2 regions of the Paenibacillus sp. 481 genome follow, and region 2 is predicted to be linked to the other one. Evidence: a T-box and tRNA genes for the amino acid it is inferred to sense, from the RefSeq annotation. Region 2 holds a T-box; the other holds one or more tRNA genes.

Region 1 (15,326 bases), 1.6 Mb from region 2:
ACTCGATGGAGCCGTTAAGTTTAATGACCTCCACTTGCTGCCCTCGTTCACGAAAGTATTTCGATGCTATATTCGGATACTTCGTTGCCACTCGTGGATGAATGGCAGGCTGCCAATCTGGAAGACCGATAACCGACATTCTGCATCTCCCGATGCCCAGATCGAGCAGTTCATACACGTCTTTGTTTTCCTCCAACAACACGTCTTTACCGACAATGCCTATATCAGCAACCCCATACTCTACGTACGTAGGTACATCTACTGGTTTTGCCATAATGAATTGCATACCCGCTTCTGGTACATCAATTCTTAACTTGCGCGAATCGTCTTCCTCTTCTGGAACGAAGAATCCCGCTTCTCGGAACAAAGCGGAAGCTTGTTTATAAATGCGGCCCTTCGGCATCGCAACTTTTAGCCAATCTTGCAAGCTCCATCACCTGCTTTCCCCTCATTAGCTACCTCATCATTAGCTGCCCCATTTTTGACCGCTCCATCAATGAGCTTAGTAATAACGACCTTTCCTTCACCACGCAAGCGCGTGGCCTCCGCTAAAGCTGCTTCACGATGCGATGCATCATATTGAATGTGTATTGGCTTGCCGTTAATGAATGCCGTGCATTCGCCCTGAATGGCATCCACAATACGCGACGTTTTAAGTGCAAAGCCTGTTGCGGGAGCTTGCCGTCCAAACTGCTGAAGCAAATTGTCATAGCGCCCACCACTCATAACAGGAAAGCCTATATCCTCCACATAACCTTCAAAGATCGTACCCGTATAGTATGAAAAATCGCCTACCATCGTTAAATCGAGCATTAAATGAGCTTCTACACCGTAAGCTTGCAGCACACTCCACACCTCTTCCAGATGGGCGATTGCCGCTGCCGCAATCGGCTCAGTTACGAGCTGTCTCGCACGCTCACAGACGATTCGTCCACCTCGCAAATGGAGCACTGCTTCCAGCCGTTCCACTGCACTCGCATCTACTTCTAATGATCTGACGTAGTCTCTGTAGCCAACGACATCCCGCTGCACGAGGCAATCTTTTAGACGAGCTTGAGCTTCAACACTGCCCGACAATGTGTCTTCAAACAAAGATTCGATAAAGCCAAGATGCCCTATCGCAACTTTAAAGCGCTCAAATCCTATCTCCTGCAAGCACGCAATCGATAAAGCTATCGCTTCTGCATCCGCCTCTGCCGTCGCATCACCAATTAGCTCTGCACCCGTCTGATAGAACTCCGCTTCTCTGCCCGCTTCCTCCTCCATGGAACGGAACACATTCGCATGATAAGAAAGCCGGATTGGAAATGCTTCTTCCTTCAATAAGGAAGCAACAATACGTGCAATTGGGGCCGTAACATCTGATCGCAGCACCATCGTAGTACCCCGCTGGTTTAACAACTTGAACAATTTATGATCAGATGTTGAACTGGCAGCTCCAACCGTATCGTAAAATTCCATAGTCGGTGTAATAATCTGCCTGTACCCCCACCGTTCCATACATGCAAGCGACTGCTTCTCAATATGACGCAGCTTCACAACCGCCTCTGGCAAATAATCACGTACCCCTGACGGCTTTTCGAACATTTTAGGCTTCGTCACGGCATCCACCTCGCTCCATTTTTACTTTAGTGAGTTAATATATTAACAAGTTACCTTATTAGCAAATTGAAGATTTTTAAAGGTAATATTATCATGTAACTTCACGACCGTCAATCATTACCAATCCCACTTTTTCAAAAAATCAGCTTCTCTCTAGCTCCTCACTTTTTACGATTCACACAAAAAGGCCGCCTGCATCAGCAGACGACCTCTTCAATCATTTTACTTGCCATTATGTATGAAAATTATTGCTTATCCACCTAACGTTCGACCGTCTGCATCTGGCTTCGCCATTGATACAGTTGTCGGTCTCGGTCCTGTTCCAAAAAAGATCCATGCAAACTTCACATAGCGATATAATAAAGCGACTACAGCCCACGTAACAAACAGCGCAACTGCAAATGCCCCCGCAATATACAACGGGTACAAGAGCGGATCGCCGTCATGCCATTGGAATCTCCTGTACACTAGCAGGAACAGCGGATGGAGTAGGTAAATACCGAAGGTCATGTCTCCGAACCTACTAATTTTTTGTACCGTTGAAGACGACCATTTTCGTTCGATATAAGCCGCCGCTTGCAGTAGCACAATACATGAAAGCAACGAATGCACGTTCCACAAACCTTCGTACCACAAGGTGTTCACCCTTGCTTTATGAAGATGCGTTGCATGCCACAGCAGCACATGCGCTAATCCGACTGTCAACCAACTTAGCCATAGTAGCACCGTCTGCAGCCTATAACGTCCTCTATCTATGCCGATTCCACCTTGGAACCAGCCTTTAACCCGATCCCAATATATCCCCAAGTATGCTCCTAACATCACATAGCTCGCATACGATATAAGCAAGCTTCCTTTGCTCGTAACTTGCAAGTCGTACTTATTCCAAATGACGAATCCCCATTGCAGAATGAGACCGATTGGAATTGCCCAAGCGGCTACGCGAGTTGAACGCAACACCAATAACATTAACGGAAATATGATGTAGAACTGAATAATAAGAAATACGTAATACAAATGCGTATACGCCGAACCTGTCAACAACTTGATGGCCAACGAACTGAGCGTATCACCCAATTCGCGGTTCGGATAATGCGTAAAATGGATTAAGGTAAAGAAACAAATGGAACATATAAAATACGGGAGCAATATGTATTTCAATCTTTTTCGATAAAATCCTGTAAGCATAGAGCCATCTAGCTTTCTACCTCCATAATTGTAGAACAAGACGAAGCATGTCAGCATAATAAATGAAGGTACGGCAAACTTGCTGAACGTGTTAATAAAGTTATATCCGAAAAACAAATCTGAACCCTTTGTCTTCGCTATTGCTTCCGATGTTGCATGAATGAATAAGACAGCAAGCATCGCCAATGCACGATAAATAGAGAGCGAAGAAATATTTTCTTTTTTAGCCACTGTAGTACCCTCCCTAACCGAGGTACGAATCGTCGAATGTACTCACTTTCCGTCCCCTTCAGTTGCAGCCTCTCGCTTTATGTCATTATTTCCCGGGAAACAGTGTAATTGTCTCCTTTTTTCGATCAAGTTCATATTTCAGACCAAATTTGTCGTTTAATTGTTTCAATGGTAAGTACCACTCCCCTTTTCGAACGATCGGAGAGCTATTCAAGGTAACTTCTACACCATTCCATAACACTTTATAATTCGACTTTGCACCCTTCAGTGGATACTTCGCTCCACGATTGCGCATCGAAAGGATTAAGTCATCTGACGAAATTTTTTGGTTACCACCATTAATTCGAAATGCGTTCTTATTTAGGCGCTTGTTGATTCCTGGTTTAATTGTAAATGTAAGTTCAATCCCTAGTTCGCGGCAAATTTCGAGCACGTCTTTGCTGTATGCACCAAACGGAAAAGCTAAGGCCGAATAACGGTTGCCTAATTCCTTTTCTAGCAATTGCTCAGCTTTGGACAAGTCTGTGCGAATACGATTCAAAAATTCTTGTCTTGTTTCCATTCGTTTTTCTTTTTTCAAATAAACGGGACGGAACAACATCGGACGCTGTGTCCCCTTCTTATTAACTGACATATACGAATGCGAGTCAAATGTATGGCTAAAGAAGGTAACACCCCCTCTTTGCATCTCACGCATTTGCTCCCACTTCAGCTTAGGTCTACCTACCGTCTTGTTATTGCTAATTGTAGACACAATAACAAAGTTAGTGGCCGGAATATTATACTTGCGCAGCGTTGGATACACATGTGGATAGAACGTTTCATATCCATCATCAAATGTCAGCAATACCGCATTCGGCGGAACTGGCCGCCCTTTCAACATATAATCGCGATACTCATCCATTGTAATAAAATTAAACCCATTCGTCAGTATTGCTTTCATATGCTTCTCAAAATGTTCTGGCGAAATAATAGATACGTGATTAGGGTTCGGCTCGACATTATGATACATCAGAACAACAACTTCATTGCTGTAGTATACGGGACTATGTTTCCACTTTGATTTCTCATTGTCCGTCGAAAGTAGTTGTAGTGTCTTGTTGTGATTGCTGGTTGCTACTTTTACACCGTATGCTTCAGACAAAGCGTCAACAGGGACATACCATTCGTTGCCTACCTTAACTGCTTTACCATTTTTCCAACGCTTATCTTCCCAAGACATATGGTAGGTTAGAGCGTTAGCACCAGAAGTCTCCATATTTAAAGTCGTAAATAGCAGTACTACCATCACGACTATAGCAACCGTGCGTTTCATCAACATGAGCCATCTTCCCTCTTTTTCGCTGAATTTTTTGACGAGCAGCGAGACATCCATCCCCCCTAAAAGAAATTAGCATATTTCTCCTGCTTTGTCATTGTTCATTTCAATACTGTAATTTATCAACGCAGTTTAACATCTATTTGTTACACGATTTGGTAGCCTTAAGAAAAAGGTAAGAATTAAAAAACAGCCTTAACTCGGATAATATCCAAGCTAAGGCTGCTGTAAGTTATTTTGATTATATGCTTACACCGTCGCACTTGCCTCGCTGCTTACCGATCGAATCACTTGCATCGGATTGCCGCCAACCATTTGCCCTGCAAGCACATCTTTGTGCACGACCGTCCCTGCCGCAACGACTGCTCCATCTCCGATCGTAACACCAGGTAAAATCGTGCTGTTCGCCCCGATCAATACATTGCTTCCAATGTACACGTTGCCCAGACGATATTCGTGGATTAAATACTCATGCGTCAATATCGTTGCGTTGTAACCAATAATAGAGTTGTCCCCGATTTCAATCTTTTCTGGAAAAAAGACATCGACCATCGCCATTAAGCCAAACGCTGTATATTGACCCACCTTCATACCTAACAACCGACAATAAATCCAGCGCTTTACACGCAGCGATGGGCAGTAGCGTGCCAATTGAATACATACAAAGTTACGCATACCCTTCCACGGACTTACCGTACGGTATATTTGCCACAAGCTGTTCGGTCCCTCTACCGGATACCGCTCAACGTTTCTCACCTGCGTCCCGCTCCAATCCGACGAGCGCGTATATATCGCGCATGTCATGAATGATATGGCGTGGCTCATATTGACGAAGCACCGCTTCTCCTTTTAGTGACCATGCAACACCGCATGAAATAGCCCCTGCCGCATTCGCGGACTGAATGTCTGCCGGGCTGTCCCCAACCATCAACGTTGTCGCTGGGTCAGCTCCCAACAGCTCAATCGCACGCAGCACCGGTTCAGGATGCGGCTTCGCATGCTCTACATCTTGAATGGTGACAATTGTCGCCATTTGCTCAAACAAGCCAAACATCCGCAAGGCCCGCTCTGTAGATGGTCGTACTTTCGTCGTGACGACGCCAAGCGTAATGCCCGCTTGATGCAATCGCTCTATCACTTCGGACACATTTGGGAACTCGCGCACTAACTCATCGTGACGAGTCAAATTATATGCCCGATAAGCTGCCGTTAAATCGTCCACCTGTTCACGCTTACTGAACAATCGCATCTGATATTCAAGCGGCATTCCCATACTTGGAATTAGATGTTCCCGTGTCAGTGGCTCTGGAGCAACATCTTTTAATACGTGCAAAAATGTTTCTATAATAAGCTCATTTGTATCAATAATGGTTCCGTCCAGATCAAACAAAACGGTTTGAATCATAACGTTCAGTTCTCCTTTTTGTGTGCACTATCATTGCTCTCAGTTGTATGATTTGAACCTGAACTTGAAGACTGATCTTGATTGGGCTTTGCCTTCTCACTTTTCACTACATTATCTTTTGCGTCTTTTGCGTCTTTTGCGCCTTTAACATGTTTAGCATCTTTAACATCAGCATTGCCCAACGTCGAAACGATTGGGGCACTGTAAGACACGTTAGCCTTACCTGTGACGCGTCGAACAATAATTAAAGCAATTCCTGCTAACACAAGGAAAATGGCAACTAGTTGCGAAATACGGACATTTCCGTAATCGGGATTCAAATAACCTTGTTCGAACAACGCTGTCATAGGAGACCAGAGTGCGTTTACGAACGACGCCATCCACTCACTTCCTTGATAAGCTAAGCTATCCGTACGCAATCCCTCAATATAGAAACGACCTACTGAATACCATATCAAATAGCCAATAAACAACTCACCGTTTTTCACCGTACGCAAGCGACGTAAGCCGAACAACAGCAACACACCGACAAAGTTCCATAGCGATTCATATAAAAATGTCGGATGATGGAACACTCCGTTTACGTTCATCTGGTTGACGATAAAGTCAGGTAGATGCAGTACGTTGCGCAAAAAAGATTCTTCGGCCGGGCCACCATATGCCTCTTGATTAACAAAGTTGCCCCAGCGGCCAATCGCTTGTCCGATCAGCAAGGATGGCGCACAAATATCTGCGATGCGCCAAAAGCTGTATCCCTTTTTACGTACATAAATGACTGCACATACGACCGCACCAATAAGTGCGCCATATATCGCAATGCCGCCATTCCAAATCTTGAATATTTCAGTCCAATCATGCTTGTATTGTTCCCACTTGAACGCGACATAATAGGCGCGCGCGCCAATAAGGGCGGAAGGAACACCGAATAGCAGCAAATCCATAAAGAAGTCCTGCGAAATACCGAAGCGTTTTCCTTCGCGAATCGCCAGCAGAAGCCCTACTAGCGCTGCTGTACCTAGTATAAGTCCATACCAGTGTACAGCAAGCGGCCCCAACTCAAGCGCGATTGGATTTAGCAACATCGTCCCCATCTTTTAAATTCCACCCCTCACTCAATCAAAATCATCCATATCTTCTGCAATCGTTTCCGTAAGCTTATTCGTAAATTGAAGCGCCGCGTTATATCCCATACGCTTCAAGCGGTAGTTCATGGCCGCCACCTCAATGATGACCGCCAAGTTACGACCTGGGCGTACCGGAATTGTCACGAGTGGCACATCCGTATCAATAATGCGAGTCACCTCTTCATCCAAGCCGAGACGGTCATACTGCTTATCTTGCTGCCAATTTTCCAGCTTAATAACAACACTAATACGCTTATTGTTGCGAATTGCCCCTGCTCCGAACAAAGTCATTACATTAATAATGCCAATTCCCCGAATCTCTAATAAATGTCGGATAAGCTCAGGCGCTGTACCATGCAGCTGATTGTCAGCTGTCTGGCGAATTTCAACCGCATCATCGGCAATAAGACGATGGCTGCGCTTCACCAACTCTAGCGCGGTCTCACTCTTACCGATCCCGCTTCCGCCCGTAATGAGCATACCAACGCCGTACACATCAACTAGCACGCCGTGAATCGTGGCAGTTGGAGCCAATTTCCGCTCCAAATAGCTCGTGATACGGCTAGATAAAGTGGTCGTAGCCGCATTAGATCGCATCAAAGGCACATCATGCTCGTTGCAAACTTGTATAAATTCTTCTGGCACCTCTAAGCCGCGGGTAACGATAATGCACGGCATATCTTCCGAACAAAAATGACTCATGCGCTCCAGGCGCACCTCATTAGGCAGCGTTTCAAAAAAATCTAGCTCGGTCTTCCCGAGCAATTGCACCCGCTCTTTCGGATGATGCTCGAAATATCCGGCCATTTCTAATCCCGGACGATGCAAATCATCAACCGTAATCGGCCGCTTCAGTCCCGGAGCACCTGCAAGCACATCTAGATGGAACTGTTCCGCCAATTCGGAAACTTTCACTTTTTTGGCCATCGTCGTTCAACTCCTTCGTCATCTGGGTCTTACGGCTAGCGTTTGTCTACCTTCTGTCTCTCTAACAACCTCAATACACCGCTGTAAGACACAGTTTACCTCATTGTAAATATCGTAATGGAAAATGACATTGAAATCAACGTTCCCATGGTACGAACTCAACGAATGGAGATAGTTATCCCTTCTTTTTTCAGCCACTCGTCGATAACTTGCCTTTATGATAGAACCCATCAGATTACGACAGAAAATATTGTCGATTTTTAAGGATTTAGATCGACTTTTAGCAGGGTTTTCAAAATGCAACGCGAATATATGCTTATACCATTTTAAGGAGGTGTTTCGAACAAGCCGCTCACTCATGCAGCTATGGCTGTAATGATCGCTACATTTTCATTTATGAAGGAGGATTAAAATTATGTCATTATTCAAATCAGTACTCGCAAAACGAAGCCTTGCCGTACTCCTGATGTGCGTGCTCGTTCTTTCACTCATCCCTGTAACCGCTTTCGGCACAGCTTCACCAGAAACACCTTCAGCCGCCGCACCAGCTGCTTGGGCACCTAACACGGCCTACAAGATAGGCGATCTGGTCACTTATCAAAATAAATCCTACGAATGTACGCTTGCTCACACTTCACTCGTAGGCTGGGAACCAGCTGCAGTGCCTGCACTCTGGAAAGTGAGCACCAGTCAACCTCCAGTGGACATCACGCCACCTACCGCACCACAAACGCTGCAAGCAACAGCCGTCACTCATAATTCAGTCACACTTAGCTGGCAAGCAGCTACAGATAATGTAGGTGTAACTTCTTATCATGTATGGAACGGCACACTCAAAGTCGGTACATCCGCAAGTACAACGTTTACTGCAAGTGGGCTGACTGCTAACACGAACTACACATTCTCCGTACAAGCGGCTGATGCAGCCGGCAACGTATCTCCAGCAAGCAATATCATCACGATTTCTACACCTGGTGCACCTAATGATGTAGAGGCTCCTAGCATACCAGCAAATGTCCAGCTTACCGACAAGACTTCTACTTCCTTAACAATCACTTGGAATGCCTCCACAGACAACATCGCCGTCACACAATATGAAGTGTTATTAAACGGACAACTTGCTGGAACAACAAGCAGCACAACTTGGACAGCAGCAGGCCTAACTGCAAGTACAGCTTATAGCTTAGTCGTACGTGCCCTAGATGCCGCTGGCAACCGTTCTGGCGACAGCGCTGTAGTTACAGCAACTACAAATCCTACAAATCCAGGCACAAGCACACGCAAACTGATCGGATATTGGCACAACTTTAACAATGGTTCAGCGAATATTCGTTTGAAAGATGTATCTCCACACTACGACATCATTAACGTTGCCTTTGCAGAGCCGATTGCAGCAGATCGGGCAACAATGGGATTCACACCGTACAACGCAACCAAAGAGCAATTCATTGCTGACATTGCCGCACTTAAAGCACAAGGTAAAAAAGTAAACATCTCAATTGGCGGCGCAGACGGTGCAGTTGAATTAGTAGATAATGCAGCCAGACTGAACTTCACTCGTACAATGACCGCCATCATTAATGAATATGGCTTTAGCGGTATAGACATCGACTTGGAAGGTAGCTCACTCGCTTTAAATGGTGGAGATACGGATTTCCGTAACCCAACGACACCTAAGATCGCTAACCTCATCGCTTCTGTTCGTGAAATATTAAGCCAAAAAGGCCCTGACTTCTTACTGACAATGGCTCCAGAAACAGCTTATGTTCAAGGTGGCATGACTGCATACGGCGGCCCATGGGGTGCCTACTTGCCGGTCATTTACGCCTTCAAAGACAGACTGAACATTATCCATGTTCAGCACTATAACACAGGTGGCATCACAGCTCTTGATGGCCGTACTTATAGCCAAGGCACACCTGATTTCCAAGTTGCCATGACTGAAATGTTGTTGCAAGGCTTCCCAATTGCCAACAATCAGGCGAACAAGTTCCCTGCTTTACGTGCGGATCAAGTAGGTTTCGGATTACCATCAATACCGCGTGCTGCTCCTGCAGGAGGGTACACAACCCCAGCTGATATTGATAAAGCACTGAAATATCTTGTTAAGGGTCAAAGCTATGGTGGTGCCTATGTACTGCGTAATCCAGCTGGCTATTCAGCCTTCCCTGGAGTCATGACATGGTCCATCAACTGGGATCAAGTGTCCGGCTTTGGGTTCTCACAACCCGTTCGTAATTCATTGAACAGTCTGTAATTCACTAGAATAGCAAGAGGGCTGTCCGTGCTAGGGAATTAGTTGATACTACTAGCGGACAGTCTCTTGCTCTATAAAAAATTCAATATAAAACTTAAAGCGCTGTCTATTTGGAATAGAGGAGAGTTTATAGATGATAGAATTTGCTCGGAAAAATGTCGTCGTAAAATGGCTTTTAATTGTCGTAAGAGTTATGTTAGGTTGGTATTGGTTTAAAGCCGCATTAAATAAATTGCAAAAAGGGAACTTTGATGCCACTCAATATATTTCTGGTGCAATAGAAAAATCCCAAGGTGCCAAACCATCTATTCCAGATTGGTGGGGACAATTTTTGGAGTCCGTCGTTATGCCTAACATCCAAATCTTTAACTTCATCGTTCCCGTCGGAGAATTGCTTGTAGGAATCGGACTTATCGTCGGCCTGTTCACCAAAACAGCCGCCTTCTTCGGATTCATGATGAATTATGCCTTCTTCCTTAGTGGTTCCGTTAGCCTTAACCCAACGATGATTATCGCTTCGTTGCTCATCCTTATATCGCTCCATCAAGCTGGCTCAATCGGTTTAGACGGACTAATAAGAAGTCGTAATTTTTCATTTTTCAACAAGCAAAAAGGCGTGTCCGCTCAAACTTAATCGCACATAGGTACACCAAAAAGGGTGCTTCCCAAGTCGTTGACTTGCGAGGCACCCTTTTTTTGTAGTTCTTTTAGATTCACGCTTATATGCGATCTAATTTATTTATAATTAGCTCTCGAAAATGTTCAATTCGGAATCTTTATCAAACACGTGAATTTTGTTCATATCGATTGCAAGCTTCACAGTTTGGCCTTCCTTAGCGTTGGAGCGACCGTCTACACGAGCGATAACGCTGCTGTTGCCTACACCGTTCAAGTAGAGCAACATCTCGTGACCCAAGTTCTCAGCAACTTCAATAGTAGCTGTGAACTGGCTGTGTGGCGATGCTTCCAAAAATACAGGCTCTTCGTGAATATCTTCAGAACGAACGCCGAGAATAACTTCTTTGCTAACGTAGCCTTTCTCTTTCAAGGCTTGCGCTCTACCTGCTGGAACGACAACGTTCAAGCCAGGTGCTTTAAAGCGAAGTTCGCCGCCCTCTTCAGTTAAAGTACCGTTGACGAAGTTAATCGTTGGCGAGCCAATAAAGCCTGCAACGAACATATTCACTGGATGGTTGTACAACACATCTGGAGCTGCCGCTTGTTGAATGATACCGTCTTTCATAACAACGATACGGTCACCCATCGTCATTGCTTCGATTTGGTCATGCGTTACGTAAATAACTGTCGTTTGCAAACGCTTCGCCAATTTCGAAATCTCAGCACGCATTTGGCCACGCAATTTTGCATCCAAGTTAGAAAGCGGTTCGTCCATCAAGAATACTTGTGGCTCACGAACGATTGCACGACCAAGCGCAACACGCTGACGCTGACCACCAGACAACGCCTTTGGTTTGCGGTCAAGCAAGTGCTCGATGTCGAGAATTTTCGCAGCTTCACGAACACGTTTGTCGATTTCATCTTTTTTGAACTTACGCAATTTCAAACCAAACGCCATATTTTGATACACGTTCATATGTGGATACAACGCATAAGATTGGAATACCATCGCAATGTCACGGTCTTTTGGCGCAACATCGTTAACAAGGCGGTCACCAATAAACAATTTTCCTTCAGAAATCTCTTCAAGACCTGCAATCATACGCAATGTCGTTGATTTACCGCAACCCGATGGACCTACAAGGACCAAAAACTCCTTGTCTTTAATGTCCAAGTTAACATCTTTAACTGTTGCCTTATCTGCACCCGGGTATTTCTTGAAAATATTTTCTAAGCGTACGCCTGCCATGATCGTTTCCCCCTCAGTATACGTTGAATGTAATCGGTTACTTGTTACTTACATCTTAACGAAATAACGCTTACATGGCTATGCACATCATGCACAAAAATATATCCCCTTAGTTTGTCACTTTGTACAATAGCAAAATCAACTTTACTAATACCGCATCTGAAAAACTCCGCACATCAAGCCCCGTATCTTGCTTTAGCTTATCTAAACGATACAGCAACGTATTGCGGTGAATGTATAAACGCTTCGCCGTTTCACTAACGCTACAATTGTGCTGAAAAAAGGTTACGACCGTGGCCATCGTCTCCTCATCGACAAAACTGCGCCCTTTCGTAACGACACGTTCTAAAAATTGCTTACGTACCTGCTCAGGAATGCTGAACACGAGCCGCTCTAAATGAAGCTCCCACGGTAAATGAATATTATCTGCCACATGAAAAGTTCGCCCTAAATATATCGTCTCACGAAGTTGAGACACCACACCAGGCAGCCCTTTATTTGGAATAGTAGTATAACCAACAGATAATTGACTATCTCCTATCCACTCACTAGCTAACAACTCATATAATCCAAGGCAAAATGAAGTCAATGTATCTTCAATAGACTCCATTTCGTCCGTTTCCTCATCTTGTTCACTCGACCATATTAGCGAGTGTGGGCAAAGTATTAACCATTCTTTTTCTTCAAGCGGTATAAGTACGTACTCTCCTCCAAAATAGGAACGTAGCAGCTTATATAACTCTGCATAGTCAGTGTCCCTTCCATGGTCGGATATAAGCAAAAAAGGAACAAACTCTGCACACAGCCTCTTTTTTAATTGCAGCGTATCAGGTACTTCTGACCCAAGTTGTCGCAGCTCCAATTGCTCATGAATCCATGAGGATAGCTGAGTAGCCTGTACCTTTACCTCATCCGCTGCGCGCAATGAAGTATTTTTTAGTGGTCGCTCTACACGAATCAACCAGTCCATCAGCTGTAATTCTGACGCTGACAGCGTGGCTTCTGAAGCAAGCAAAAACGTTATCATGTCTTCTTCTTCGTTCCATTTATAATAAATAAGATCATTAATACGAACTCCAACAACTAGTTCTCCATCTGTATAAGGCTGGGCTTTTTCCTGCAACTTTCGCCATTGCTTTATCGACAAATGTTGTACCGATATTTCTACTCCGCTAATTTGTTTAAGCTTTTCTGTCACAAAATCTAAATTCATTTTGCTCAGCCTACTTTACATCACATTTTAACATCACAATTGATTGTATTTTAACACATGTTAACCTCGTAATGACAAACACAACCCGTCCATATTGCTTTCTATTAAAATAAACACAAAAAAGACTTGTGATTAGTAGTTCACAAGCCTTTTTCCATTCCAAATATGTAATTAAATAGTGAACTAATCTCAACTATTTTATAAAAAACAAAAAAACTTCAGATATTCACTGAAGTTTGAAAATTAAAAACTGGTGAGCCATGTAGGACTCGAACCTACGACACCCTGATTAAAAGTCAGGTGCTCTACCAACTGAGCTAATGGCTCGTAAATGGTGGAGGATGATGGATTCGAACCACCGAACCCGTAAGGGAGCAGATTTACAGTCTGATGCGTTTGGCCACTTCGCTAATCCTCCATGATTTACATGGTGGCTCGGGACGGAATCGAACCGCCGACACGAGGATTTTCAGTCCTCTGCTCTACCGACTGAGCTACCGAGCCGCAATATATGCGGTTTTCGACAAAAAAATAAAGTGTAGGAGTTAATTCCTCCACTTACTAGAGTAAAAATGGCGGAGCTGACGGGATTCGAACCCGCGGTCTCCTGCGTGACAGGCAGGCATGTTAGGCCTCTACACCACAGCTCCTCAAATTTTTACATGGTGCCGGCGAGAGGACTTGAACCCCCGACCTACTGATTACAAGTCAGCCGCTCTACCAACTGAGCTACACCGGCAAAATAATGGTGGACGCTGACGGGATCGAACCGCCGACCCTCTGCTTGTAAGGCAGATGCTCTCCCAGCTGAGCTAAGCGTCCATATGGGTATATTAAAGATAAGATTTGTGGTAGCGGCGGAGGGAGTCGAACCCACGACCTCACGGGTATGAACCGTACGCTCTAGCCAGCTGAGCTACACCGCCACACTATTCACTTAAAAAATCATGGCGGAGAGAGAGGGATTCGAACCCTCGCGGCTGTGACACCCTAACGCTTTAGCAAAGCGTCCCCTTCGGCCTCTTGGGTATCTCCCCACGTTTAAGGCAGGTTTCACACTTGTCCACCGTATTATAAGTGATTCAAGATAGAAATTCAAGACTTGCGCCCTGAAAACTGATCGTGAAAGGTAAATCGTCACTTCGAATCATCTTGCTTATTTAGGATAAGCCCTCGACCTATTAGTATTCGTCAGCTCCATACATTACTGTACTTCCACCCCGAACCTATCAACCTCGTCGTCTTCAAGGGGTCTTACCAAAAGTGGGAAATCTCATCTTGAGGGGGGCTTCACGCTTAGATGCTTTCAGCGCTTATCCCTTCCATACTTGGCTACCCAGCGATGCTCTTGGCAGAACAACTGGTACACCAGCGGTATGTCCATCCCGGTCCTCTCGTACTAAGGACAGCTCCTCTCAAATTTCCTACGCCCGCGACAGATAGGGACCGAACTGTCTCACGACGTTCTGAACCCAGCTCGCGTACCGCTTTAATGGGCGAACAGCCCAACCCTTGGGACCTACTTCAGCCCCAGGATGCGATGAGCCGACATCGAGGTGCCAAACCTCCCCGTCGATGTGGACTCTTGGGGGAGATAAGCCTGTTATCCCCAGGGTAGCTTTTATCCGTTGAGCGATGGCCCTTCCATGCGGTACCACCGGATCACTAAGCCCGACTTTCGTCCCTGCTCGACTTGTAGGTCTCGCAGTCAAGCTCCCTTATGCCTTTGCACTCTTCGAATGATTTCCAACCATTCTGAGGGAACCTTGGGGCGCCTCCGTTACTCTTTAGGAGGCGACCGCCCCAGTCAAACTACCCACCTGACACTGTCCCCGAACCGGGTAACGGTCCTAGGTTAGAACTCCGATACGAACAGGGTGGTATCCCAACGGTGCCTCCACCTAAGCTGGCGCTCAGGCTTCTAAGGCTCCCACCTATCCTGTACAGTCCGTACCAAAGTCCAATATCAAGCTGTAGTAAAGCTCCATGGGGTCTTTCCGTCTTGTCGCGGGTAACCTGCATCTTCACAGGTATTAAAATTTCACCGGATCTCTCGTTGAGACAGCGCCCAATTCGTTACGCCATTCGTGCGGGTCAGAATTTACCTGACAAGGAATTTCGCTACCTTAGGACCGTTATAGTTACGGCCGCCGTTTACTGGGGCTTCGGTTCATAGCTTCGCCTTGCGGCTAAC
Region 2 (15,326 bases):
CATGGAAATAAGAGCGATTTTAAGCGTGTTCAGATACCATGTCGCAAACGGGAAGTCTTTAAACAACGACACATAATGCTTAATCGTCCACGATGACGGCAAAAAGGTTTCGCTATAGAGCGAAGTGCCTGGACGGAATGATGACAGGATAACCCACAGCGCCGGATAAATCGCGAAAATGGCGATGGCCAGCAAGATAAGATGGCTAATGGTGAGCCATGCAATTTTTTTAATCTTACGTCCTGTTATCATCAGTGAGCATCCTCCTCTTTAAACATGCGCGTTCTTCTGAAGCTGTAAAGCGACAGTGTTGCCAAAATAATAAAGATAATAATACCGATTACCGAAGCGAAATTGTATTTACCATTCGTAAGGGACAAGTTGTACAACCATGTAATCAAGATGTCCGTATGGCCTGCAAATTGATATTCGCTGTTTGCCGGAGCTCCTTTTGTAAGCAAGTAAATGACGTTAAAGTTATTGAAGTTACCTGCAAATTGACCGATCAAAATCGGCGTGAGCGCGTACATAACACTTGGCATCGTAATGACGCGGAACTTCTGGAATGCAGATGCTCCGTCCACTTCGGCTGCCTCATACATATCTTTTGAAATGGTAGACAAGATACCTGTAATCATAAGCATCGAGATTGGGAATCCGAGCCAGAAGTTACAAATCAAAATCGTAATCTTGGCCCACATCGGATCAGCAAGCCATTGTGGTCCATCAATACCAAAGAAAGCTAAGTATTGGTTAATCGGCCCGAATTGCGAGTTGAACAAGTTTTTCATAATGAGCAACGATACAAAGCTCGGGATAGCAAATGGTAGCATATAAATCGTACGCCACATTTTACGGAATATAATTCCTTTTTGCTGAAGGATAAGTGCAATCATAAATCCACCAAAGAAACAAGACAATGTGGATAGAACCGCCCAGCTTACCGTCCAAGCAAATACGCCATAGAACGTTTGCGCCCAAGCGCTAAGTGTGAACAAATCGGCGAATGCTTCAAAACCAGTCCAGTTTACGAGATTGGCTGGAGGCGCATGCTTCGGCGATGAATAGTCCGTAAACGCGATTAATACTGAGAAAATCAGCGGCAGTATTGTAAAGAAGAACAAGAACAGCAGCTGCGGTGCGATAATAATAAATGGAAACTGTTTTTCGTTAATGAACTTCAAGGTATCGCCAAAACGATTAGGTGTTTTACCCTCATCGATCAGTTTAGCGGTTTGATACGCGTCACGAATGTTCATGATGTAAGACACCACGAACAGAATGACTAGAAATATAGTGATTAGCCCGCCGATCAATAAGAGAATGGAATGATCGCCGCGGACGAGCTGTTGAATTTTACCGACTTTTTCAAAATGCTGAGCTTTTTCACCTAGGGTTACGACCCCCCATAGTGCGTGCCCGATGTTCGTTAACGTGTAGTAAAGGCCTAGTATATACAGGAGCATCATCATAATGCCCTTTGTAAACTGGCGGTTGTACATTTGTCCGAGTCCCATCACAACAGCGGACAAGATAGGTGCAATAACGGTACGTTTCATGAAAGATTTCACCTCAACTTACAATAGTAGGATGCGACCAACCGCTAGGGGCGGCTGATCGCACGATTGGCATTATGATTTGCTTTGTTGTTCAATACCTGTCTTCATATCGTTCACAGCTTTATCCAACACTTCTTTCGGATCTTTGCCGTTCCAGATTAGCTCAAGTGTAGCTGTTGCAGGGCCCCAGACTTGACGCATCTCGATAATAGAAGGCATCGGCTGTGCCATTTTGAATTGCTCAACAAATGCTTTTGCACGCTCATCTTTAATGATTTCAGCGTTGTTCTCCATGCCATTGCGGGCAGGAATAATACCTGTCATTTGCGCATTTTTCGTCAATGCTTCTTCCGTCGTCAAGAAGTTGATGAACAACTTCGCTGCGTTTGGATACTGAGTGAAAGAGCTTACAAAGTAAGATTTTACGCCTGCAAATGGAGCAGGATTTTTGCCGTTTGGCAATTTAGGCATTGGAACTGCGCCAACTTCAAAGCCGAGTTTCTCTTTTGTGAAGTTGCTCATTTGCCAAATACCGTCCAAGTTGATTGGCAATTTGCCGGATTGGAACAATTCTGTTTTAACGTCTCCAGAAGCGTCTGTCGCGTTAATTGGCAAGATTTCACGCAAAGATGCGTAGAATTTCATTGCTTCGACAGCCTCTGGTGTATTTAAACCGATATCCTTTGGATTCGTGTTGTTGTCGCCGAAAATGTACCCGCCGTAGCCTCCGATAAAGGAGTATGCAAAGTACCAGTTGTTAACTTCCCACATAAAGCCAAATTTGTTTTTAGATACATCGTTGTAGCCTTTTGCAAATTTAATAATGCTGTCCCAAGATTGCAAATCTTCTGCTTTTACTAAGTTTTTGTTGTAGTAGAGAAGGTACGTTTCCATATTGCGCGGATAGCCGTACATCGTGCCGTCGAATGTCACTGCGTCTACCGCAGTAGGGATAAAGTTCTTTTTCGTATCTTCTTCATAGTAATCGTTAGGCAAAATTAAACCCGCCGCAACCGCTTCACCAAGCTGGTCATGTGGCATCATCATAACGTCAGCGCCAAGTCCTGCTGGACCATCTTGCTTTACGCGTGCCATTTGATCAGCAGATCCAAGCTCTTGATATTCAACGGGAACGCCATATTTTTCTTCGAATGCTTTACCCATTTCTTCGAGGTAAGCTTGTTGCTCTTTGCCTTCCCATACGATAAGCTTCGCTCCTGGTTCAGGCTTCAATTCACTACCAGCATCTGTAGTTTGTGTAGCTGGTGTGTCGCCGCCTGTAGTTGGTGCAGGCTGGCTTTGGCTGCCTCCGCCGCCGCAAGCTGCGAGGGTAAAGACAAGGGTAAGCGATAGTAATAGACCCATCCATTTTTTCATCGGACGTAAAACCCCTTTCTTGGTGCCTAAAATGTGTGATCGGTTTGCTTTGTGCAAACGTTTGTACAAAAAGATGATAGTTGTGAAAATGAAAACATCTTATTGAATAAGATACGCAATACAGCGCTTTCAAGTTGAATTAACCATATAGTTGTAGGTGTTGTAAAAGAGGGTATACGTCGAAAAATCGTGAATTTCAGGCTAATGTAGATATGAAAACAGTATTATGCTATCATTTCTGCTCGTTCTCTTCCAAGAACTCTTGATTATGTAGCTTGACTCGTGTGAATGCGGTTACAGTAAGGGTTTTCAAAAATGTGGCTGTTTTATAAAATTTGTTTATCAGGACAAACGTTTGCGCAACTTTGGTTGATATTAGGTGATCTTATTTCCTTTGTTTAACTAATGTTACATTAGACTCCGATTATTGCTTACAATTACATTTGCAGAAAGGGACGGTTGAGAGAGGGGATTAGTTCGTTTTCGGGTAGAAAAAAAGCCCGATCCACAACACGAAGGAAGGGTGGGCGGTTATTGTCGATTGTATTTCACTATAATGGACTCCATTTTGAAGACCCGTGTGTTCAGCACTGTAATTTCGTTGTCATGGCCTTCTATTTTATAACCGATATTTTGTAATAACGCTAACGTATCTTTTGGTTGTGTATCCTCGATTCGAATTACAGCTTTAAAAATGCAGGTTGTTGTATTTTCGAGGATAGTTTGTCCCGTCTTGAGAGATGCGACGTCAGACTTGAGTACCGTCACGTCTTCTTTAAGCTGACTGACGTCTGATTTGAGCACCGTCACGTCTTCTTTAAGCTGACTGACGTCTGATTTGAGCACCGTCACGTCTTCTTTAAGCTGACTGACGTCTGATTTGAGCACCGTCACGTCTTCTTTAAGCTGACCGACGTCAGACTTAAGCACTGTCACGTCCTCTTTAAGCTGACTGACGTCTGATTTGAGCACCGTCACGTCTTCTTTAAGCTGACCGACGTCAGACTTAAGCACTGTCACGTCTTCTTTAAGCTGACTGACGTCAGACTTAAGCACCATCACGTCCTCTTTAAGTTCATGGACATCATGTCTAATCGAGCTGATGTCGCTTTTCATTTCTCTAATCTCTGACAATATCAGATTAAGTACCGCTTCCATTCGTATTCACCTCGTTTCGTATCAAGCATAACATATTCATATCGAATAATTAAACAAGTATTTTGTTTCGTATCGAATACATCAGAGGCACTACCCGTTAGGTGATTCTCTTTTATCAGTTCGTTAGAGGAGGTCGCCGTTTGTAATGAAGTATAGAACCCATTTTATCCATAAATTCAGAATTAGCTTTCTTTACAGCTAGCGTATTGGAGACAACATGATCCATGTCCATGTGCGATGTGAAATTCCTGCAAAAGTACAGGCTTTCCCCTATATTCAGATGAGCTCTGCAAAGCCTACACTTTTGCATCTATTGGCTCTGGCGCTCGATTTGCTATCTCGACAGCGACAGAACGAAAACAAGCGAGAACACCGAATAATCGATGTCTCGCTTGTCACTCGTCTTTTTACAATGCTTGCAGTACAAAATGTACAACAAACAAAGATGCAATTACGTAGAACAACGGCTTAACTGTGCGTCCACGGCCCATTACGAGCTGGAACAGCGCATAGCTAATAAAGCCGATCGCGATACCATCCACAATGCTGTGCATCAATGGAATGAACGCGATAATGAAAAATGCTGGCAATCCCTCGGACAGCGGATCGAACTTTACTTTTTTCACCGTTGGCATCATCAAGCCACCGATAAAAATAAGAATAGGTGCGACTGCTTCGTCTGGAATCATCGTCAAAATGGGCAATGCAGCCAATGTCGCTAAGAACAAGACGCCCGTGACGATTGTCGTCAAGCCTGTACGACCGCCTGCGGAAATACCTGCTGCCGTCTCAACCGTGGAGACGGTAGGGCTAGTACCGAACAATCCGCACGTGATGACGGATAGCGCATTAGCTTGCATCGAACGTTGGAAACGTTCCGGCTGCTTCGTCATGTTCAAATGCGAGTTAATCAACCCAACATTCTCGAACACGATAACGAGCGTCAGCGAGAACACTGCGACGGTAAATGTCATGACGGACACACCTTGGAAGCTGAAGCCCGCAAACAATTCGCCGTACGACGCCCATGAGAACGAAGCTTGCGCACCTGCACCCGCACTAGCATCACTGCCGCCGATGCCCATTACATAAGCGAGCACCGTTCCGCCGATAATGCTCAACAGCAAATTAGCTGGCACGTTACGCATAAACAAAATGCACGTTAAAGCTAACGTCGCCAACGTAACGAGCGCCGAGGCGTTCGTTAACGGCTGTAACTTAATGAGCGTATCCGGATCAGAGATGATCACGCCGCCTTTTTGCAAACCGATCAACACGAGCATGAGGCCGATACCGACCGTAATCGCTTCTTGCAGCGATTCAGGGATCGCTTCTTTCAGCTTCTCAGCCAGCGAAGTAAAACTAATTACCGTAAAGCAAATACCCGACACGAACACAACGGCTAGCGCCTGCTGCCACGTAAGGCCCATTCCGCCAACGAGTGTGTACGTAAACATGGCATTAATACCCATGCCTGGCACGAGGATAATGGGGGACTTGCCCCAAATACCCATTATAAAGCAACCGACCGCAGAAGCGAGAATCGTAGCGACAATACCCGCGTCTTGCGGAATGCCTGCATCGGATAAAATTTTTGCATTTACGACAACGATATATACGATTGCAAAAAACGATACGACACCCGCAAGCAGCTCACGCCGCCAACCATTTTCCGCGGACTGCGCCAGAGCATGCTCGGCCGTACCTTGTTTTGATTTTTTACGGAGGTGGAACAATTGTATACCTGCTTTCCATCGTAGCCCCTCACCCAACCCTTTGCATATGTAAAATATGAAAGATAGGCAACATTTTGGCGCTGCCATTCCGATATTATATCACAAACGGCGTGTTTGTAGTCGGACTAATCATGAACATTCATGAACAATTTTCAACTTCTATAAACAGTGGAACGTAAAAATATTGTGCTGTCCCTTGCAAAAAATGCCCCGAATTGGCTATAATAATACGACAATTATGTTAGATGAATATCATTGTTGAAATGCCGTGAAAGAGACAAGTACGCAGCACCGCTTAACAGGGAGAAGACGCCGTAGATTGAGAGCGTCTTTGGAGAATGGACTGCCGAAATTCACTCTGGAGCAGGAACTTTGAACGACTCATTCTCACCAATAGCCTTACCCATTCTAATTCTGATGGATTAGCGCGTTGTGTGCATGAAGTTCAATAGAGGTTCTCGGTTTCGACCCGTTACAGTCGCTATAAGTGAGACAAATGTTTGAGATGAGCAGGCCTATTTCTTTTTTACGAACACGCCGCGTCATCCATTTGTCTAATTAAGGGTGGTACCACGGTCTTTTCGTCCCTTGCGACGGAGAAGGCCTTTTTTTATTTTCTGGTGGAATTTAAAGGGAGGTTGTCATCATGAAAGAGCGTTTGCAGGCGTTGCAGGCAGAGGCGTTAGAAGTGCTGAAGCAGGTGCAGGATGCAAATCAGTTGAATGAGCAACGTGTCAAATATTTAGGTAAAAAAGGAGCACTAACAGAAGTGCTGCGTGGCATGGGTGCATTAAGTGCTGAAGAGCGTCCGGTTATCGGTCAAGTTGCGAACGATGTGCGCGGTGCTATCGAAGCGCGCATTGAGGAGTTGCAGGAGCAGTTCCAACGTGAGGAAACGGATCGCCGTCTGAGAGCGGAAACGATTGACGTTACGTTGCCAGGCCGTCCAATGACAGTGGGTGCCGTACATCCGTTGAGCAAAGTCATTCAAGAAGTAGAAGATATCTTCATCGGTATGGGCTATCAAGTTGCAGAAGGTCCAGAAGTCGAGCAGGACTATTACAACTTCGAAGCATTGAACTTGCCAAAAGATCATCCGGCACGTGATATGCAGGATTCGTTCTATGTAACAGAAGATATTTTGATGCGTACGCAAACATCGCCTGTGCAAATTCGCACGATGGAAGCGATGAAAGGTCAGCCTGTTAAGGTCATTTGCCCAGGTCGTGTGTACCGTCGTGACGATGACGATGCAACGCATTCCTTCATGTTCCATCAAATCGAAGGTCTTGTCATCGGCAAAAATATTCGCATGAGCGACTTGAAAGGCACTTTGCTGCAATTCGCGCGTGAAATGTTCGGCGACAACATGCAAATTCGTTTGCGTCCAAGCTTCTTCCCGTTCACAGAGCCAAGTGTTGAGGTCGATGTAACGTGTATGAAGTGTGGAGGCTCCGGCTGCCGCATTTGTAAGCAAACGGGCTGGATCGAAATTTTGGGTGCAGGTATGGTGCATCCGCGCGTATTGGAAATGGGCGGCTACGACCCCGAACAATATTCCGGCTTCGCGTTCGGTATGGGTGTAGAGCGTATTGCGATGCTGAGATATGGTGTAGACGATATCCGTCATTTTTATACAAACGACTTAAGATTCTTGCAGCAGTTTGCTCGCATGTAACAGCTTAACAGGGAAGGAAGGGAAAGGTCATGAACGTATCCTATCAATGGTTGTCTCAATATATAGATTTGACAGGTGTCGCTGCTGAAGAGTTAGCAGAGCGTATGACGCGTGCCGGAATCGAAATCGAATCGGTGGAAAATCGCAATCAAGGGCTGGACAACATTGTTGTCGGTTATGTAGTGGAGCGGGAAAAACATCCCGATGCAGATAAGCTTAGCGTATGTAAAGTAGACGTAGGTCAAAGTGAGTTGCTGCAAATCGTGTGCGGTGCAGCTAACGTAGGTGCTGGTCAGAAGGTACCCGTTGCTACAATTGGTGCTGTAATGCCTGGCGATTTTAAAATTAAAAAGGCGAAGCTGCGCGGCGTTGAGTCCCAAGGGATGATTTGTTCGGCAAAAGAGCTCGGCATGAACGACAAGTTGCTGCCTAAAGAGATGCAAGAAGGCATTCTCGTGTTGCCAGCGGATACGGTGCAAGGCACGCCGATAGCTGAAGTACTTGGCTTAAACGATCACGTGTTGGAGCTTGGTCTGACGCCTAACCGTTCAGATTGCTTGAGCATGATCGGTACGGCACATGAAGTAAGCGCATTGCTCGATCGCAAGCTGAACATGCCGAACACGGCTGTAACGGAATCCGGTGAAGCGGCATCCAGCCGTGTTAAGGTGAGCATTAGCGCACCAGAGGCGTGCAGCCACTATGCAGCACGCTACATTAGCGGCGTAACGATTGCGCCATCTCCACTTTGGTTGCAAAATCGCTTGCTCGCAGTTGGCGTACGTCCGATTAACAATATCGTAGATATTACGAACTTTGTTATGTTGGAATTCGGCCAGCCGCTGCACGCGTTTGACGCGGATCAGTTGGCAAATGGCGGTACAATTGACGTTCGCTTTGCACAGGCAGGCGAAACGCTCGTGACGCTTGACGGGCAAGAGCGTAAGCTTGAGCCACACATGCTGCTCATTACAGATGGAGCGAAGCCAGTAGCGCTTGCAGGTGTTATGGGTGGCGCGAACTCCGAAGTAACGAGCGGAACAGTTAACATTTTGCTGGAGTCGGCTAAGTTCGCTGGCAGCACGGTTCGCAAAACGTCCCGTCAGCTAGGCTTGCGCTCGGAAGCTTCCCTTCGTTTCGAGAAGGAAGTGAACCCAGAAGCGGTCATTCCTGCACTCAACCGTGCGGCAGAATTAATCCGCGAAATCGCGGGCGGTACGATTGCAGCTGGCATTGTAGAGCAAGTGAACGATGGACACGAGCTTACAACCGTGCGTTTGTCACTTGAGAAGACAAACCGCTATTTAGGTACAGCGTTGTCGGTTCAAGATGTGCAAGCTATTTTTGATCGTCTCGGTTTCGAATCGGATTCGATTGAAAATGAATCGTTCGAGGTACGCGTTCCATCACGTCGTGGCGACATTCAGCGTGATGTTGATTTAATCGAAGAAGTTGCGCGTTTGTTCGGTTATGACAACATTCCGACAACGCCAATCGAAGGGCCAACTACGCCAGGCGCTTTGACAAAAGGTCAGTACGTACGCCGTGCTGTACGTCGTTTATTGACGGACGGTGGCTTGCATGAGGCGCTGACATATTCGTTCACGCAACCAAGCGAGACAACTTTGTTTACTGGCTTGGCTGGAGATACGCAATTAGTACGTTTAGCAATGCCGATGAGCGAGGAGCGCAGTGTACTGCGCACAAGCTTGATTCCAAGCTTGCTGGACGTTGCGACATACAACCGCAACCGTAAAATGGACGATGTTCATTTGTTCGAGTTGGGCAGCATCTATACGACAGCTGAAGAACAGCTAACGAAGCTGCCAACAGAAGATTTGGTGCTGTCGATCGTAATGACAGGCAAAAGAAGCACACCGCAATGGAACGTGCCCGCGCAAAACATTGATTTCTATGATGTTAAAGGCGTGCTCGATCGTGTGTTTGCTTACTTCGGCTTGTCTGATCGCATTCGCTTTGCAGCCGATCAACCGCAAGGTTTCCATCCAGGACGTGCAGCATCGCTTTACTTGCAAGGTGAAGCTGGCGAAACGTTTATCGGTACGATCGGTCAGGTACACCCTGATGTCCAACGTGCTAAAGATCTAGGGGAGACGTACGCAGCAGAGTTGCGCATGCAAGCGATTATCGAGGCAGCAGATGGCGCGATCATCTATCAAGCGTTGCCGCGCTTCCCAGCTGTGGAACGTGATATCGCTGTCGTTATCGACCGTGGCGTGGAAGTCGGACGTTTGGTTGATGAGGCTAAAGCAGTTGCTTCCGAATTGCTGGAATCGGTGCGCGTATTTGATATTTATACGGGAGATCGTATTGCAGCAGATAAGAAGAGCGCTGCTATTTCACTCGTGTATCGTCATCCAGAGCGCACGTTGACAGATGAAGAAATTACGGATGTGCACGGTCGCGTCGTAACCGCTTTTGAAACTAATTTTGCAGCAGAATTACGTAAATAGACGTTTGAAATAAATAGAAGCAGCGTTTCTCAACGAATCAACGCATTCGGAGAGGCGCTGCTTCTTTTTTATGTAAAGGTCGGTCGTAGTGGAACATAATGGATGTGAGGAAACTTATACATTCAGAGCAATGTAGCAGGAAATAACGCGTACTGTAGCGAACTTATAACGAGGCAATAAAAATGGGTGTAACCACACATATGACAAATATTTTACATATGCGCAATGATTCAGTTTCATTTTAAAAATACAGATTAGGTTCAGGAAGTTAGGAGGACGTTAAAATGACCTCACCGGATAATAAATTACGGGTATTGGTTGAAATATATGGTACACAGTATAAGTTGGTAGGGGATACAAGTAAGGAATATGTGCGCAACATCGCTTCTTATGTAGATGAGCACATGCGCATAATTGCAGAAGGAAATCCAAGGCTGGATACGCCGCGTATTGCGGTATTGTCAGCTGTACATATTGCAGAAGAAGTCCAACGAATCAAAGATGAATTTTCGCTCGTGAGCGGGAAGTTAGTCGATCAGGAACAAGCGGCACAAGAGCTTGCGACCACGCTAGATAAGCTGAAAATAGAGTCTGAACGCAACCTTGAGCGCTTAAAGGCCGAATCCCTGCAGCAAGTAGAACGTATGCGTGAACAGGCTGCAGAAGAGAGCGAGCGTCTGGAACAAGAACGGGCCAAGCTAGAGCAGGAGCTGGATAAGCTAGGTAAGCAACTTAGTTCACAAGCGGAATTGAACACCAAGTTGTCTGCGGAGAAGAAGTCGGCTGATGAGCGCAACAGTAAGCTGAGCGAGCAGATGAAAGATGTGGAGAAGCGTCTGCAAGGTGTTATCAATCGTGAAAATGATTTAAAACGACGTTTGCAAGAGACGGAGCAGCGTGTTGAGCAGGAGCAGAAAAAACAAGCGGAAGCGGCAAATGCTCATATCCGCGAGCTCGAACAGGCAAAGCAGAAATTCGCGCAAGAGACGGGTCAGCTCAAGCAGCAGCATAGCAAGTTTATAGACGAAACGGTACGGAAGCATGATCATGTAATTGCGAATTTGAATGCGCAGCATACGGCAGTATTGGAAAAATTAGTGGCGGAGCACGCTAACGAGTTGGATGAGGAACGCCTTAATCATTTGCAAGCATCCGAAGAAGCAAATGAGCAGCACGTACAAGAGCTGGCGAAGCTGCGCAGTGAGCATGCAGACACCGTCGATGCTTTAAATACGGCGCATCGTGAGGCAGCAGAGGCGGCGAAGCAGGAGTTTGAACATGAAGCTGTGCAACTGCGTCAATCGCTAGAGCGTATGCAAGCTGAGCATAAACAGGCGTTATCGCAGTTAAGTGATACGTATAAACAGGAGCGCGACCAATTAATTGCGCAGCATGAACAAGCAAGCTTAGTAAGTAACGAAGCTTATGAAGAGCGGATTCTCGAATTGGAATTGCAGCGTGAAGAGGAGCGGGAACAGATTACAGCGGCTCACGCAGCCGCAGTTCAAGCTTTGGAGCAGCAAATTGCTACTTTGCAAGTGGAGTGGCAAGCGAAGTTGGATGCTGAACAAAGCCGTGCTGCTCAGATCATTGCTAAATGGGAAACGAAGCTGGCCGAAAAGACAGCGTCGTGGGAGCGGCAATCGGCAGAACAGCATGCAATGTGGGAACAACAACTGGCTGAGCAAACAGTAGCTTGGGAAGGTCAGTTAGCTACCCAAACTGCGGAGTGGGAAGCTCGCCTTTCCACGGAAACGTCGGAGCTGACACGTGTTCATTCCGAACAGACGGAGCAAATGCAACAGGCTCACGAACAGCGCACGGCTGACCTTCAACTTGAAAGCAAGCAACAGCTTGAGCGATTGCAGCGAGAAAATAAGCAGCAAATCGAACAAGTCGAGCAAAAGAGCAAGAAGCAAATGGAGTTGCAGCGCCAAGCGGATGAACAGCGTCTGGAGCAATTGCAACAGGAAAATAACGAGCTGATGCAACTGCTGGAACAGGAGCATGCACAGCGAGTTGAGCAGTTGGAGCAAAGTTACAGTCAGCGTATCAACGATTTGGAGCAGCAGCATGTGGTGCAAATGCAGCACGCACAGGACGAGTACGCGGCTCAAATGCTGCAAGTACAGGCTGAGAGCGCTGAGCGATTGATGAAGGTACAAGCAGAGAATACGGAGCAATTGGCGCAAGTACAGGCCGATAGTGCTGAGCATTTGATGCAAGTACAAGCTGAACATCAGGATTATGTGTCTAAAGTAGAAGCTGAATATGAGGACCGTGTGTCGCAAATACAAGCGGAACATGCTAATGAGTTACTACAAGTGCAGTCTGAGTATGCTGAGCAACTGTTACAAGTCGAAGCGGTGCACTCGGAGCAGCTTAGCGCGATGACGAAGCAGCATGAAGAAGAGCTTAGTACGCTGGCTATACAGTACGAAGAACAGATTGAGACGCTGTGTACCGAACATGCGGAACTGATGTCGTCCCACGAGTCCACTGATTCGCAATTCCGCTCTGAAGTTGAGGCGAAGCTAGCTGATAAAGATAATCAGCTGGCAGAAGCAGATGTTCAGCTTAATGAAGCAGCGGAAAGCTTGCGCGCCCATACAGCGCGGATCAGCATGCTGGAGGGACATCTTGGTCGTGCTGAGCAGCTTGATCGTGCTCGTCAGGTGGAAATGGAACGACTTATAAAAGTGCGTGACGATGCGCAAGCGGAAGTGGTGTCACAGCAGCAGCGCGCAGATGAATTACAATTGAATTGTGATCAATGGAATGAAAAATATACACATGTAGAACAGCAGTGGAACTCCGAGCGCGAGCAATGGGAGCAGCAAAAGGATGAATGGACTGAGCATGCTGAGAAATGGCAGGAGCAGGCGAAACAATGGGAAGAGCAGCTAGCACAGGAGCGAGCTGCGTTTGAGGAGCAGCAATTTGGATTGTTGCAAGAAGCTGAGCAACGTTACGCAGAGCTGACTCAACAGGCGGAAGTAGAGCGGCTTTCAATAGAGCAGCAATATGAAGTGCAATTGAAGGAGCAACTGGAGGAACAGCGTAGCCAGTTCGAGCAGCAGCTTGAGCAAGAGCGTCAGCTTATGCAAGTGAAGATGGAAGAGGAACTGCAAGCGCTGGTGGAACAAGCGGATAAAGATATGCAGGCCTTGCAACTGCAAGCGGATGAAGCGCGCAATGCTGCTGAAGCAAGATTGCAGCTAGAGCAAGCAGAGCTTGAGGAGCGGTTTGCACAGGAGCGGAATCAGCTGCAAGAGCAGTTGGAAGCTGCTCGAACGGCTTGGCAGGAGCAGACTGTTCAGCTGCGAGAAGATTTTGATCAGCAGCTTAGTGGCGAGCGTGAGGCGTTGCAAGTGCAGTTCAGTCAAGAGCTGTTATCTCGTGCAGAGAAAGAAGCGGATGAGCGCATGACGTACGATGCGCTGATTGACGAATTGGAACAGCGTTGTGGCCAGCTAGAAACGGATTGTAAGCAATGGGAAGAGTCTGTTGCAACGCTTGAAAAGGCGCAAGTAGAAACTAAAGCTGCTGAAGAAGCAGCGCAGGCAGAAGCTGAGGCCGCGATGGAACAGGCGCAAATGGAAGAAGCAGCGCGAGTGGAAGCACAGGCAGCACAAGCTGTAGCGGAGCGTGCGCAAGCAGAGGCTGAAGCGGCTGTAAAAGCTGCACAGGCAGAAGCCGAAGCCGCGATGGAGCAAGCGCAAGTGGAAGAAGCGGCGCGAGTGGAGGCGCAGGCGGCACTGGCTGTAGCGGAGCGTGCGCAAGCAGAGGCTGAAGCAGCTGTAGAAGCTGCGCAGGCAGAAGCTGAGGTCGCGATGGAGCAGGCGCAAATGGAAGAAGCGGCGCGAGTGGAAGCGCAGGTGGCACTGGCCGAAGCAGAGCGTGCACAAGTAGAAGCTGAAGCGGCTGTAGCAGCAGCGCAGGCAGAAGCGGAAGCCGCGATGGAGCAGGCGCAAGTGGAAGAAGCAGCGCGAGTGGAAGCGCAGGCGGCACTGGCCGAAGCAGAGCGTGCACAAGTAGAAGCTGAAGCGGCTGTAGCAGCAGCGCAGGCAGAAGCGGAAGCCGCGATGGAGCAGGCGCAAGTGGAAGAAGCGGCGCGAGTGGAAGCACAGGCAGCACTAGCTGTAGCAGAGCGTGCGCAAGCAGAGGCTGAAGCGGCTGTAGCAGCAGCGCAGGCAGAAGCCGAAGCTGCGATGGAGCAGGCGCAAATGGAAGAATTAGCGCGAGTGGAAGCACAGGCAGCACTAGCTGTAGCGGAGCGTGCGCAAGCAGAGGCTGAAGCGGCTGTAAAAGCTGCACAGGCAGAAGCCGAAGCTGCGATGGAGCAGGCGCAAATGGAAGAAGCAGCGCGAGTGGAAGCACAGGCAGCACTAGCTGTAGCAGAGCGTGCGCAAGCAGAGGCTGAAGCGGCTGTAGCAGCAGCGCAGGCAGAAGCCGAAGCTGCGATGGAGCAGGCGCAAATGGAAGAATTAGCGCGAGTGGAAGCACAGGCAGCACTAGCTGTAGCGGAGCGTGCGCAAGCAGAGGCTGAAGCGGCTGTAAAAGCTGCACAGGCAGAAGCCGAAGCCGCGATGGAGCAAGCGCAAGTGGAAGAAGCAGCGCGAGTGGAAGCGCAGGTAGCACTAGCTGTAGCGGAGCGTGCGCAAGCAGAGGCTGAAGCGACTGTAGCAGCTGCGCAGGCAGAAGCCGCCGCGGCGGTGGAGACTGAGCAGCAGCGCCAAGCATTAGCTGAGCAGATGACAAATCATTTGCATCAATGGGAAGAACGCGAACAGCAATTGCTAGAGCGTGAACGTGACCTGCAAGAACAGCTCAAAAAATTGCGTTCAGAATATGACCAGAAACAAATTGAGCTTCGTGAAGCCATGCAACAAGTAGGATCTATGCAAGGTGGAGCGGATGGCTCTCAAGATGAGATCGCACTAATCAAAGAACAATTCGAAGTCATGTCCCATCAGTTCCGTATATCGAATCTTCAGCGGGAAATGGAACAGAATAAGGCTCAGGAAACGGAGAAGGCATACGTTCAATTGCAAGATGAATACAAAAAGCTGCAAGCAGAATTTAATGAGTGGCTTGAATTGATTGAGCAGGACGTGAAATGATCGAATGGTGGCACACCGTAAGGGATGTTTTTCTTTCCTGGAACCCGCTTGATTATGCGATCGTTATATGTGCCGTTCTATTTACGATCATTGGTGCAGTTCGTGGGCTACGCTCGCAATTGCTTTCGTTATTCGGCATTTTACTTGCGTTCTTTATTGCATCGCGATTTTATGAATTTTTTGCACCATGGGTAAAAAAACGATTGTTTGGCGTAGAGGGT

Evidence for each region. A T-box is a leader RNA that pairs with one kind of tRNA and senses whether it is charged. The one in region 2 lies ahead of pheS (phenylalanine--tRNA ligase subunit alpha), so its partner is inferred to be a tRNA-Phe.
Region 1: it encodes a tRNA-Phe, which carries the amino acid that the T-box ahead of pheS (phenylalanine--tRNA ligase subunit alpha) is inferred to sense. The anticodon was not compared.

What each region holds. Positions count from the first base shown of each region.
Region 1 covers NZ_CP075175.1:2,186,680-2,202,005, forward strand. Annotated here, with positions in the region: gene hisG (ATP phosphoribosyltransferase) at 1-427, opposite strand, end outside; gene KIK04_RS09405 (ATP phosphoribosyltransferase regulatory subunit) at 412-1,602, opposite strand; gene KIK04_RS09410 (acyltransferase) at 1,855-3,021, opposite strand; gene KIK04_RS09415 (polysaccharide deacetylase family protein) at 3,107-4,342, opposite strand; gene KIK04_RS09420 (acyltransferase) at 4,589-5,095, opposite strand; gene ppaX (pyrophosphatase PpaX) at 5,082-5,744, opposite strand; gene lgt (prolipoprotein diacylglyceryl transferase) at 5,750-6,835, opposite strand; gene hprK (HPr(Ser) kinase/phosphatase) at 6,857-7,795, opposite strand; gene KIK04_RS09440 (chitinase) at 8,211-10,052, shown strand; gene KIK04_RS09445 (DoxX family protein) at 10,186-10,686, shown strand; gene KIK04_RS09450 (ABC transporter ATP-binding protein) at 10,798-11,919, opposite strand; gene KIK04_RS09455 (PucR family transcriptional regulator) at 12,029-13,132, opposite strand; tRNA gene KIK04_RS09460 (tRNA-Lys) at 13,384-13,459, opposite strand; tRNA gene KIK04_RS09465 (tRNA-Tyr) at 13,465-13,550, opposite strand; tRNA gene KIK04_RS09470 (tRNA-Phe) at 13,561-13,636, opposite strand; tRNA gene KIK04_RS09475 (tRNA-Asp) at 13,706-13,782, opposite strand; tRNA gene KIK04_RS09480 (tRNA-Thr) at 13,796-13,871, opposite strand; tRNA gene KIK04_RS09485 (tRNA-Val) at 13,879-13,954, opposite strand; tRNA gene KIK04_RS09490 (tRNA-Met) at 13,982-14,058, opposite strand; tRNA gene KIK04_RS09495 (tRNA-Ser) at 14,081-14,169, opposite strand; rRNA gene KIK04_RS09500 (23S ribosomal RNA) at 14,294-15,326, opposite strand, start outside.
Region 2 covers NZ_CP075175.1:3,776,729-3,792,054, forward strand. Annotated here, with positions in the region: gene KIK04_RS16640 (sugar ABC transporter permease) at 1-252, opposite strand, end outside; gene KIK04_RS16645 (carbohydrate ABC transporter permease) at 252-1,559, opposite strand; gene KIK04_RS16650 (sugar ABC transporter substrate-binding protein) at 1,632-2,936, opposite strand; gene KIK04_RS16655 (kinetochore Spc7 family protein) at 3,468-4,094, opposite strand; gene KIK04_RS16660 (NCS2 family permease) at 4,502-5,782, opposite strand; T-box leader at 6,090-6,422, shown strand; gene pheS (phenylalanine--tRNA ligase subunit alpha) at 6,477-7,508, shown strand; gene pheT (phenylalanine--tRNA ligase subunit beta) at 7,538-9,982, shown strand; gene KIK04_RS16675 (hypothetical protein) at 10,267-15,105, shown strand; gene KIK04_RS16680 (CvpA family protein) at 15,102-15,326, shown strand, end outside.